One region of the Jeotgalibaca dankookensis genome, then DNA from elsewhere that is predicted to be linked to it. Evidence: predicted binding sites of a transcription regulator. Region 1 holds the regulator's gene; each other region holds the start of a gene.
What was found. The regulator LexA, encoded in region 1, represses DNA repair genes until DNA is damaged. The targets are predictions, from matches to a motif close to CNAACANNTGTTNG.
Positions count from the first base shown of each region.

Region 2: a site for LexA is predicted at 1,777-1,790, ahead of BW727_RS09590 (Y-family DNA polymerase). Genes of this name have one in related genera too.
Region 3: a site for LexA is predicted at 2,681-2,694, ahead of BW727_RS02415 (replication-associated recombination protein A). Genes of this name have one in related genera too.

Region 1 is NZ_CP019728.1:808,032-812,325, reverse strand. Features, by position in the region: gene rpsB (30S ribosomal protein S2) at 1-197, opposite strand, end outside; gene BW727_RS03935 (lysophospholipid acyltransferase family protein) at 452-1,075, shown strand; gene BW727_RS03930 (YneF family protein) at 1,120-1,359, opposite strand; gene lexA (transcriptional repressor LexA) at 1,534-2,157, shown strand; gene BW727_RS03920 (adenine phosphoribosyltransferase) at 2,193-2,705, opposite strand; gene recJ (single-stranded-DNA-specific exonuclease RecJ) at 2,733-4,294, opposite strand, start outside.
Region 2 is NZ_CP019728.1:1,924,986-1,929,279, forward strand. Features, by position in the region: gene BW727_RS09575 (IS1182 family transposase) at 1-158, opposite strand, end outside; gene BW727_RS09580 (cupin domain-containing protein) at 301-723, opposite strand; gene BW727_RS09585 (aldo/keto reductase) at 875-1,699, shown strand; gene BW727_RS09590 (Y-family DNA polymerase) at 1,815-3,188, shown strand; gene BW727_RS09595 (hypothetical protein) at 3,169-3,639, shown strand; gene BW727_RS09600 (ROK family protein) at 3,688-4,294, opposite strand, start outside.
Region 3 is NZ_CP019728.1:485,716-490,009, reverse strand. Features, by position in the region: gene BW727_RS02425 (hypothetical protein) at 1-306, opposite strand, end outside; gene gshAB (bifunctional glutamate--cysteine ligase GshA/glutathione synthetase GshB) at 309-2,582, opposite strand; gene BW727_RS02415 (replication-associated recombination protein A) at 2,741-4,000, shown strand; RNA gene ssrS (6S RNA) at 4,104-4,293, shown strand.

The sequences.
Region 1 (4,294 bases):
ACGCCACCGTCTTCAGCGACATTTAGCATATATTTATACGCTTTGTCCACTAGTTTTACTGTCTTTTGTAAGTCGATAATATAGATACCATTTCTTTCTGTAAAGATATATGGTTTCATTTTTGGGTTCCAACGACGTGTCTGGTGACCGAAGTGAACACCTGATTCTAGCAATTGTTTCATTGAGATAACTGCCATGCTTAATTCCTCCAATATGGTTTTTTATTTTCCTCCCCCGGCTTCATTTACTAGAATGACTTCCTAAGAAGCACCCATCCTTGTATCCGCAGAGGTGTGAAATAGAGTGCCGAAGCACCGTAATCAATTATACTACGAATTAAAAAAAAAGCAAGAATTATATTTATAAGATTAAATTTGTTTTTCTTCTTGAAATATATGTGTGCTTAACGCATACTAACTAGTAGCAATTTAATCATTGGAGGTCAGTCCATATGTTTTATAATACTGTTGTTCGTCTTGTACAATTCTTATTGTTTTTATTAACAGGTAAAACTGATATACAAAATAGAGAAAACTTACCAGTAGATCGCGCATTTATTTTAGCAGCCCCCCATCGAAGTTGGATTGATCCGCTTTATATTGCTGTAGCTGCATACCCACATACGTTTGCAACTATGGCTAAACAAGAGTTGTTTGACCGGAACAGACTTCTAAACTGGTTGATCCGAAAAATGAATGGGATTCCTGTTAACCGAGATAATCCTGGTCCTAGCGCTATTAAACAACCGGTTACTATTCTAAAAGAAAGGAAAATGAACTTTTTAATTTTTTCTACAGGAACTCGGTATGATTCCCAAGTTAAAGGTGGGACAACAGCCATTGCTCGCTTAGCAAAAGCCCCTATTATTCCTGTTGTTTACCAAGGCCCATTTACATTTAAGGAACTTTTAATGCGTAAAAAAGGCCATGTTTATTTCGGGACACCCATTGAACTTCCTCCCGGACGCTTGACTAAGGAAGAAATGGCTGGTTTTGATCAAGAACTTCAAAATAGCTTTGATAATTTAGATCACAAAATAGATCCAGACTTTTCTTTTGATTACAAGAAGAAATAAAAACACTCCAAACTGATGGAACTCGGTTTGGAGTGTTTTTTATACTATTTTTTCTTCTTAGTTGCTGCTTTAGATTGTGCTTTCATAGAAGCCATGATTTGCTTAACTTTACGCTCTGACGGTTTTTGTCCCATTTGCATCATCATACCGCGTAGCATTTCTTCTGAAATTGGTGGATTTTCTTGAAAGTAGTTCATCATATAACGACGTGATAAGAAAAACCCTCCAACTGCTCCGAGAAGGATTCCTATAATAACAATTAATATCCAAGCTCCAGTACTCATTTTATCTCCTCCTTCCGAACGTGTTCATTTAGTAATATTACAAGAAGTTACGAGAAAAAGAAATAGAAATCCGTCATTTCCTTGCTTTATTTTTAAATAGCGAACGTTTGTTTGATTTCAGCTAAACCCTGTGCTACAATTAGCACATAAAATAGTAACGGAGATGATGCAAATATGGCTGGAAATAAAGATACGCGCCAGATGCAGGTCCTACATTTCATTTATAACCAAGTCCAAGAAAAAGGATATCCACCAACCGTTCGAGAAATTGGAAACGCGGTAGACCTTTCCTCGACATCGACTGTTCACGGTCATTTGTCACGTTTAGAAAAAGCTGGATTTATTTTTAGAGATCCAACCAAACCTCGGGCTATTGAAGTAACCGAATTAGGTCTTAGCAAATTAGGAATTAAAAGTATTCACATGCCTTTATTAGGAGTAGTTACCGCCGGTGAGCCAATACTTGCTGTCGAGGAAGCGACTGACTTCTTTCCTATCCCACCCAATTTAAATAATATTTCTGAAGATTTGTTCATGTTAAAAATTAGAGGCAATAGTATGATTAAAGCCGGTATTTTAAATGATGACTCAGTTATTGTCCGAAAACAAACCTCCGCTTCAAATGGTGAAATTGTTATTGCTATAACCGATGAAGATGAAGCGACATGCAAACGTTTCTTCAAAGAAAAAGATTATTTCCGTCTTCAACCCGAAAATGACAATATGGACCCGATTATTCTTAATGATGTTCATATTTTAGGTAAGGTTGTAGGTCTTTATCGCAGTCATATTAATTAAGGTTAAAAAAGAGCTAGCTTTCGCTAGCTCTTTTTTTAGTATTCCATTAGCGTTTTAATATTATACCCTTTAATTTTATCGCGACCTTTTAAATCAAGCAATTCAATTAAAAAGGCTAACCCAACAACTTCCCCACCAAGCTTTTCAATCAATTCAACTGTCGCTAAAGTCGTTCCCCCTGTTGCTAGTAAATCATCGCATACTAGTACTTTTTCGCCAGGAAGAACGGCATCGGCATGGAGTTGCAAGGTTGCTTTACCGTACTCCAAACCATAATCAACCTCCACTGTTTCTCGCGGAAGTTTTCCTTTCTTTCGCGCCATGGCAAAGCCACACGTTAGCCCCACCGAAACAGGGCAACCAACCATAAATCCACGCGCTTCTGGTCCGACTACTTTGTCTACTCCTAAATCTTTTGCAAATTCAACGATTTGATTTATAGCATATTTATAGGCTTCTCCATCTTGCATTAAAGGTGAAATATCACGAAATATAATACCTTCTTCTGGGAAATCTTTCACATCAGTAATATAATCTTTTAAATTCATCGACAATTCCTCCTGTAAGAATCCGTTTTATTTTTTTAACCAATCTGACAATTGCGAAAAATCACTATAAATAAACATTTTTTCAGCTTCTAAATTTTTTATTCTCTCTTGGTAAACGCTTGTTTGAGTTAAATCTGCTTTTTCAGGTTTTAAAACCGGATTTAATACTCCGTCTTTTATTGTAACAAATTTTGCTTCTAAAAACACCTGAATCATAAAAATCAGCTGCCCTTTTTCGACTTGTAGATAAGCTGAGAGCGCATCTATTTTTTCTCGAATCGCCATGTCTTTACGTAAATATAAGTATTTATACACTTTCCCGAAAATATCTTTACTAGGAAGACCTTGTTCTTGAATCGATGCAACTGGGAAGGCATAGACATAATAATTTTGGAATACATGTGTTTGAAGAAAAGCATCTAAAATATCCAAATTCGTTGGACAATCAAGTAAGACTAAATTATTTAACGAAGCCGGAAATGGCGGGATATCATCATCGCTTTCTAATAAAACAGCCATTGACTGAACAGGTAGCTGCTCACTCATTTTGTCAAAAAATACTTGGTTAAAAAATAAGTAAACACTATTTTTATGTCTAATAGAATGAGGATTAAATTTTGACTGTCGTCCATCGAAGAATTGTGGACCATTTATTTTAAAATCTTTCAGTTGTAATTGCGGTTTAGATCTATCTCGCCATGTATTAATACTCAATTCGCCAAGTGCGGAGATAGGAACATTATTGGTTAAATAACTAGCGGCTTGCCCTTTATTAAAACCTATGACATCCAACGTATCTGTATCTGCTTGTAAAACAAGTTTTAAATGCTTTTGATCTGCACCAATTTGCTTTACTTGAGTCGCAGCGACCGACTCAAAACCAAACATCGGCTTTGGGTTATCCGTTCCAAAAGGTCTTAAAGTATCAATTTCCTGTAAAAAAGAAAGAGAAACTTCTTTAATCTCAAGGATTTCATCTATTCTTACTCGATTCCCTTTTTTTATCTCTTGATGGTAGCTAGCTGCATAGGTTGTAATGGTTTCGATAAAATCAGCAATGTTTTCAGTTAATAAACTAAGTCCGGCAGCCATCTTATGCCCACCAAATTTTATTAAGGTGTCTTCAGTAGCAGATAAAGCCTTAAATAAATGTAACGCTTCTATACTACGTCCCGAACCTTTCGATACACCTGTATCAGGATTTGTGTGCAATAAAATAGTCGGCCTTCCTGTTTTTTCAACAATACGGCTGGCGACAATACCTAAAACACCTTCGTGCCAATCAGCATCCTCTAAAACAATGATATCTGGTAATGTTTCAAATTCAGCTATTTTTTGCTGGGCAGAGTCAGTGATTTTATTAACGATTTCCTGCCGCTTATTATTAATGTCTTGTATTTGCTCAATTAACTTGGTTAACTCCTCTTCATCAAATGACAATAAAAGTTCTACACCAGGCCCAGCATCACCTAATCTTCCAAGTGCATTCAGGCGTGGACCAATTATAAATCCGATGGTTTCTTCGTTAATCGTGCTTATCTCAACGCCGGCTTTTTCAAATAAAAGATGCAGTCCGATTCGCTCAGTAT
Region 2 (4,294 bases), 980 kb from region 1:
TAACCAGGCCTTCCTTCGGAAGCCTCGAATAAAGGATAGGCAGACCAATCTAACGATTCAATAAATTCATCGATAACAAAAACAAGATGGTCTTGGGGAAGCAAAGCGGATAATTCCAATGGTAAAGTGGTTTGGTTTGTGTTATATTTTTTATACATAAGAAAGCCCCTCCTGAATGTATTTGTCGTTATTTACATTATACTAGGTGGCTTTCTTTTTTTATACCAATAACAAAGCAGCCCGGAAGAAAAACTTCCGGGCTGCTTTTTAGCTAGGTTTTGTCCCAGCCTCTTTTTTAAATTAATGTTCGTTTGGATCGTCCTTGGCATCCTGATGAGTAGGGTGAACGGTTCCTTTTAAATGATCTGGACCTGCATAAATAGTATATAATTTCAGTGGCTTGTCACCTGTATTAGTAATATTATGCCACATATCCGCTGGTACAAAAACCGCATCATCATCTCCCACTTGACGTTCAAAGTCTAAATTGTCTTCAGTAGGACCCATTTGACAGAAGCCCTTTCCTTCCTCAATCCGAATAAATTGGTCAATGCCATGATGGACCTCTAGACCAATATCATCATTTGGTTGGATGCTCATGACAGTTACTTGGAGTTTTTCACCCGTCCAAATAGTTGTTCGGTAATGATTGTTATCCTTAGTTAAATCTTCAATGTTTACTACATGAGGTTTTTTACCATAATCTTTTTCATCAATTGCCATCTTATACTCCTCCTTAAATTTTTGTTTATAATCATTACAATCTATTCATAGTATAACACAAATGAAAGCGGGTACAAGTATAAGGAATGTATCTTAATGAAGCTTATGGTAAAATAGAGTAGAAATCTTCAATAATTTAAGGAGTGATGAAGTGAGTAAATTAAAAACATTGTCAAATGGACAGTTAATTCCTGTCCTAGGGTACGGAACGTGGCAAAATACCGATCCACAAGAATGTATTGATGGTGTAAAAACGGCTTTAGAGACCGGTTATCGTCACATCGATACAGCGCAGATGTACGGAAATGAGGAACTAGTAGGAGAAGGGATACGTTTAAGTCATGTCCCTCGCAAAGATATTTTCTTAACCAGTAAGCTGGATAATCCTAATCATGGGTATGAAAGAGCTAAAAAAGCTATTGATGACTCGTTAGAGCGTCTTGGAACCGACTACATGGATCTATTTTTAATTCATTGGCCAGAAGTGGAAGGACACATGGAAGACTGGCAAGAGAGCAATATTGAAACGTGGCGTGCACTTGAAGAGGCATATGAGGCTGGTAAAATCAAAGCGATTGGTCTCAGCAACTTCAAAACAAAACATTTGAAAAATTTACTGGCAAATTGCCGCATCAAGCCAATGGTGAACCAACTTCGTTTACATCCAGGCATTGCTCAAAAAGAAACAGTAGCAATGAGTCGGGAAGCGGGTATGGTCATCCAAGCATGGTCACCGTTATCACCCCTGTCACAAATGCTAGATGATGAAGCAGTTGTTTCAATGACTGAAAAATACCAAAAATCTCTAGCGCAACTTTTATTACGTTATAGCTTACAAAAGGACTTCATACCATTGACTAAATCGGTTCATAAAGACCGTATTAAAGAAAATGCTGCTATTTTTGATTTTAAAATCGATGAAGAAGATATGGCCTATTTCGATCAATGGGAATGGGAAGGCGAACTTTTTAACTAAATGGATGGTTGGCGATTGGAGAAATTTCTCCAATCGTTTTTTTTTTTCGTAAAAAATAAGAATTCGCTTTACAAAAGGGAACGTATGTTCTTATAATAGAGATGAGGTGATTCAGATGTATGAGACAGAGTTGATTTTTGATTATAACCGAGAACCAAGTCGTGATGTTCTCTGTATTGATTGTAAATCTTTTTATGCCAGTGTGGAATGTGTGGAGAGGGGGTTAGATCCTTTAGAAGCCAAACTCGTCGTCATGTCTTATCCTTCTCAAGACACCAGTCAAAGAGGGAGTGGTTTAATATTAGCTTCTTCCCCTCAAGCAAAAAAGGCCTACCATATTTCGAATGTGAGTCGTGCGCGCGATTTACCCTTTCCGTATCCGGAAGATTTGGTAATTGTACCCCCACAAATGCAGCTTTATATGCAGAAAAATAAAGAAATTAATGCCATTTACCAAACCTATGCGGACAAAGACAACCACCATGTTTACTCGGTTGATGAAAGTTTTTTGGATGTGACAGGTTCTTTACGTCTATTTGGACATGATACTGCGTGGGAGATGGCCCGTACGATTCAAGATGATGTTTATAAGCAAACAGGCATTTATACCGTTATTGGCATTGGTGATAATCCTCTTTTAGCTAAATTAGCCTTGGATAATGCTGCAAAAAAAACGCCTCAACGAATTGCCCAATGGCGTTACCAAGATGTTCCTGAAACCGTTTGGAAAATACCAGAAATGACTGATTTTTGGGGGATTGGTAGGCGTACTGCTAAAAGACTCAATAATATAGGGATTTTTTCTATTTCAGACTTAGCACAAGCTAATTTTTATGAATTAAAGGAACATCTAGGTATTTTAGGGGCTCAACTTCTGGCACATAGCTGGGGGATTGACCGCAGTTTTTTAGGAGATACGATTAAGCCTAGCTCTAAATCAATCGGTAACAGTCAGGTGTTAGACCGTGACTATAGTGACCGATCGGAATTAGAAATTGTCATTCGAGAAATGGCTGATCAAATAGCGACACGTTTACGAAAAGCAGGTGCAAAAGCACAAGTGCTTAGTTTAGGACTGGGTTATAGCAAAGGGTACATCGATGAAAAAGGAAAAACGAATAGTCATCAGCAACTAAAAGTACCGCCCACGCACTCTTCTAAGGAAATTAGTCACCATCTCTTAACCATTTTCGAAGAAAAATATACGAATCAGATAATTCGTACAATTAGTGTCAATAGTGGGAATCTTATCTACAGTCGTGCAACCCAGTTAGATTTATTTGCAGATCCCAATCAAGATGAAAAAGATACCAAGCTTGATCAGATTGTGGATCTTGTACGTAAAAAATATGGATTTAAAGCACTCGTTCGAGCTAATAGTTTACTAGAAGGCGGCCGAGCAATCGCGAGAACATCGCTTGTAGGTGGACACGCAGGCGGAATGGGTGGATTGGAAGAAGGTGAGGAAAATGCGGAGAAGAACCGGTAAAATTTTTTCTGATTACAATGACTACCATGATCGTGGCATGATGAAATGGATGACTGCTTACGCAATGGATGAATTAGTAGTGGGAATTGAAGAAAATAAAGCGGAAGCTGTAAAAGACCTGAAGCAATTACCTCAAATGAATCCTGAAGAAATAAATCAAGCTCTCATAACCGCATATCATACTAAATACCCCCTCATCGTCCAACTGAACCAAAAAGATGAGTGGGGGAGACAAACAGATACTGTAAGAGGTTTGTTTCTTGGTTATTTACCAGATGGAAAAATTAAATTGACCAATTGCTGGATTAATATAGCCGATATCCGTTCTATTCAGGTAGATTGGCAAGGAAAATGGTCTCAAGTTGAAAATGTAGATAATCATATAAGTCGTACCGAAAAGTTAATGGAGGCAGATAATGAATTTATTCAAGATGATTGTTGGATAGAATAAAGGAGCTAGACTGTTTTGTCCGGCTCCTTTATTAAATGTTTTAGAATATCAGTGTTGTTTTTGCTGGAAATGATAAACAGCTCCAAGCATACCTGCTGAATTACCAAGTTCTGCACATTTTATTTCTTCTGGCAACATGCGGGTTGAAACTAATCCCTTTTTCAACTTTGAAGCAATCTTTTCTTCTAAATATTCTTTTTGTACAGCCACACCACCACCGATAATAATGGTATCCGGTGAAATAAGATAGGTTACTGCTAATAGCCCTTGGTTTAAAGCGGTCAGCATGTTATCAATTGCTTTAATTGCTTTTTCTTCTCCAGCTTTCGCATGTTCAAAAATTATTTTACCATTCAAATCTTCACGTGGAATTCCGCTTAAATCACTGTAAGCAGCCACTAATGCAGTAGCAGAAGCTTCGTCTTGTAATGCTTTGCCATTTGAGATAGGAAGATAGCCAATTTCACCTGCTGAAAAGGCCGACCCGTGCCATAACGCGCCGTTTAGAATAACTGCGCCACCTACACCAGTACCAATCGTGACACAAACAAGCGACTCGCTTCCTTGTCCTGCTCCTTGCCACCATTCTCCTAAAGCCGCACAGTTAACATCATTTTCGACTTCACAAGGGATATGAAAGGTCTCTTCAATAGTT
Region 3 (4,294 bases), 320 kb from region 1:
CGCTTTAAAAACAGATTGATTTATAGACATTCGTCTTATTTTTTTATTTATAGCATCATAGCGAATATTGGATAATTGAAAGAAAACCAACCTATAACCAGTTAGTTTCCCAAATAAAAAATGTCCGCTTTCATGAAGCATGATATGAATATACTGTGTATAAACAGCTATTAACATAACAATTACTAATTGAATAAGTGGTATTGAGTTAATCAGCTGATCGAATGTCTGATTCCTTCCAACTAAATACCCAAAGCTCAGAGCAATAAAAGAAACAAAAACTAGAAAAAACTGTTTTAATTTCATTCTTACTCCCCCTTTATCTCCATTTCTGGAAATAACAAACCCAGAACATCTAGAGTCAAACGACGTCCTTGGCCTTGATAAGGATAGATGTGCATCATCATTGCTGGGTTAAAGTTTGCTTCAATAATACCATACCCGGGATTTTCTTCGCTTGGTGGAATCCGGTAATCGTCCACCATGATGTCTACACCAGAAAAAGTAGCCCCCATTGCTTTCGCGACACCCACAGCAATTTTTTTATAACTTTCATGCATATCATCTGTAAAATCAAAAGAGTCCCCACCGGTACTGATATTTGAATTTTCTCGCAAATAAACCGTTGTCCCTTCCTCAGGTACAGAATCTACTGTATAGCCTTGTTCATCCAGAGCTAATTGTTCAATTTTACCGAGTTCTATTAACGTTAAAGGAGTCAGATGATTTTTACCACGAAGAGGATTATTATTTTTAATAGCTACTAATTCTTTTATAGTATGCTCCCCATCACCAACAACGTTAGCAGCTACACGCAACAAAACAGCTCTTGTTTCATCACCCGCTACGAAGAAACGGTATTCTGTACCATGAACAAAATCTTCTACAAGTACGGTCGTATCTTCTTCGAAAGCAATTTCAATGGCTTTTCGATAATTTGTTTCGTTAGCTCCATCTTTAAAGATTGAAATCCCAATACCGTAATTAGTCGATTTTGGTTTTACAACGAACCCTTTCTTTTCAAAAAGACTGTAGTCGCGAAGCGCATCCTCTACTTGTGTATATTCTTTACTTGCAGGAACAACGTAACCTTCTTTAGCTAAAATTTTCTTAGTTACCACCTTATTCGCCATCACGAGTGATGAAATATAAGTGTCGAGTGACGTCATGTTCCCATTTTTAACATATTCCAAATGATCTTGATATCTCAGTGATAAAAACTGATCATGGCGGTCCAATACTTCAATGTGTAAACCTTTTTGAATAGCATCATGAAGTAAAATTTGTGTCGATAGTTCCATTTCTTCAAATCCACGCAAAGCGTACGGTCTCTCTAGTGCTTCAGCTTTGTAAGCTTTTGCTTGATCCAATACCCATTTGTAGTATTCTTCTCTAGGAATTGAAGCCAGACGTCCGCTAATTGTTAAGCTTGGATTGTAAAAAGCAGCTATTTTTTCTTCTACAATACTGGTATCTATTCCTAGCTCAACAAGCATTTGTTTAATCCCTTCTAATAGTTGGATGCCTTCTTCCTTGTAGGTGGATTCGGAATGTGGATGTTCAAAAGCCGTTACATGGTTCATCTTTTTACCAATTGCTCTACCCTCTTGGCCCACTTCTGTTTCAGTCCATACCAAATACATTAAAAAGTAATGGATAAATTTCATATCCTCGGTTGTAATCCCAAACGGGGCGAAGGGATTCAAATCAAACAAACGAAATTCTAAATAAGCAATGCCGTTTTTTAAAATTTCTTGTGCGCTATTTCCGCCGCGAAAACGTACATTTGAATAAAACTCTTTTTCCGCAATCAATTTCTTATCTGTTACCATTTGTCCAATTGTCTTAACATATTCTTCGACAGACTCAAAAGAAACAAAAACATCTTCATTATTTACATACCCATATTTACTACTACGTAAACTTCTTATCAAACCGTCAGGAATATCTTCTGGTATTTGATTTTCCTGAAAATATTCGGGTTTTGTCTCAATAGATGCGCCCATCAAATAGGTTAACACCCACTGATAGCGTAAAAAATTATGAGCTAATTTCAAATAAACGCGTGATTTAAAATCTTTTAAACTGATGTCAGTAGTTTTTTGTCCATATAGCGCCTTGATAAAATCGGCATGGAATTCAAAATTATAATGAATACCACTCACCATCTGTTTTCTTTTTCCATATGTCTCTACTAAATACTCCCGATAAGCGACATCTTTGGCACGGTCAAGTTTAGCAACCTTAATATCTTCATCAGCTGGCATATAAAGCGGTGAACTCGTTGGTAGCAAGTACTCATCTTCAGGGATTGTTTGTAATGACACATCATGAATAGCCATTAGCCACCTTGAAACTTCTTCTACACTTTCTAATGGGGGGGTAACAAGTTCCATTTGTGATTCGGCAAAATCCGTGTGTATGTATGGATGAAAATTACGATTCCCAAATTCTGAAGGATGATCTGTTTTTGAAATATGGCCATCTTTTAATATTCGTTGCGACTCTTTTTCGATCCCGAATGTCCCTTGCGTAAATAGGGGTTCTAATTTATTTTTCTTTATAACCTCTTGTATATTCATTTTTTAAGCTCACTTTCATAAACAATATTCAATGGTTCTATTATAACCATACACATGGGTTTTGATAAGCAAGTTTACTTATATAATGTAAATTAAATCGAATGTTTGTTCCTTTGTAGCCAATAGCTTATAATAACAAAGACAAAGGAGCGGGTATTATGAAGAAACCACTAGCCTACCGGATGCGTCCTAAAACGATTGATCAAGTTGTAGGACAAGAACACTTAGTAGGCAAAAATCGAATTATTCGGCGTATGGTAGATGCGAAAATGCTATCTTCAATGATTTTATATGGACCACCTGGTACCGGAAAAACAAGTATTGCTAGCGCCATTTCTGGATCAACAAAGTCAGCTTTTCGACATTTAAATGCCGCGACAGATTCAAAAAAAGATTTACAAATTGTAGTAGAAGAAGCTAAATTTTCAGGTCAAGTTATTTTACTCTTGGATGAAATCCATCGTCTCGATAAACCAAAACAAGATTTCCTCTTACCTCACCTAGAGAGTGGCCTTGTTATCCTAATCGGAGCGACAACAGAAAACCCTTATATTAGTATTAGTCCTGCGATTCGAAGTCGCTGTCAAATATTTGAAGTAAAACCGTTAAGCAGCACCGATATGCAAAAAGCACTGAATCGCGCTTTAGAGGACAAAACTGACGGTTTGGGAGAACTTCCAATCGTAATTGATGAAAGTGCTTTATTGCATCTTTCTCGCAGCTCTATGGGAGATTTACGAGGTGCTCTCAACGCATTAGAATTAGCTGCCCTTTCTACCCCCCCTAATGAAAACGGAAATATTAAAATTACTCTAGCTGTTGCTGAGGAGTGCTTACAACGGAAAGCACTTGTTCACGACAAAGATGGTGATGCTCATTACGACGTTATTTCAGCTTTTCAAAAGTCAATTCGTGGCAGTGATGTCGATGCATCCCTTCATTATTTAGGCCGTCTTGTTGAAGCTGGTGAATTAACTGTCATCTGCCGCCGCTTAATGGTGATTGCTTATGAAGATATTAACTTTGGCAATCCAAATGCTGTCCAGAGAACAGTCTCTGCAGTACAAGCAGCACAGATGCTGGGGTTGCCCGAAGCACGTATTCCTTTGGCGCATGCCGTTATCGATCTTGCCTTATCTCCTAAATCTAATTCGTCGATAGAAGCAATTGATCGCGCACTACAGGATATTCGAGATGGAAAATCAGGTGATGTTCCCAAGCATTTAAAGGATTTTCATTATAAAGGAGCAGAAGCTTTAGGTCGGGGAGTTTCTTATAAGTTTCCGCATGCTTATGAGGATCACTGGGTTGCCCAACAATACCTTCCCGATTCAATTAAACAGGCTGTTTATTATAAGCCAGCTGTGACTGGCAAGTATGAACAAGCACTTTCCAGTCAGTTGAAAAAAAGGAAATGACATCATCAAGACGGCGCTTCCATCCTTATCTTCTAGAGCTTTTTTTAATATTTTAAGTATTCATTCTTGCATAAGTTTTTTCGATATGCTACTATAAGTACAAGAAGTTCTGAGGTGTACGATATATTCTCAATGTGTTGACCGAACAAATAATTTTACCTTGGGATCCTTGATAAATGTTCAAATAGCATGCCACTTCATATGGACACTAGATGACATTTTGTGGAGCCCACCTGCTGATATTGCGGGTTCAAAACTAGTAGAATAACAAAAACGGCACCATCGGAATTTTTT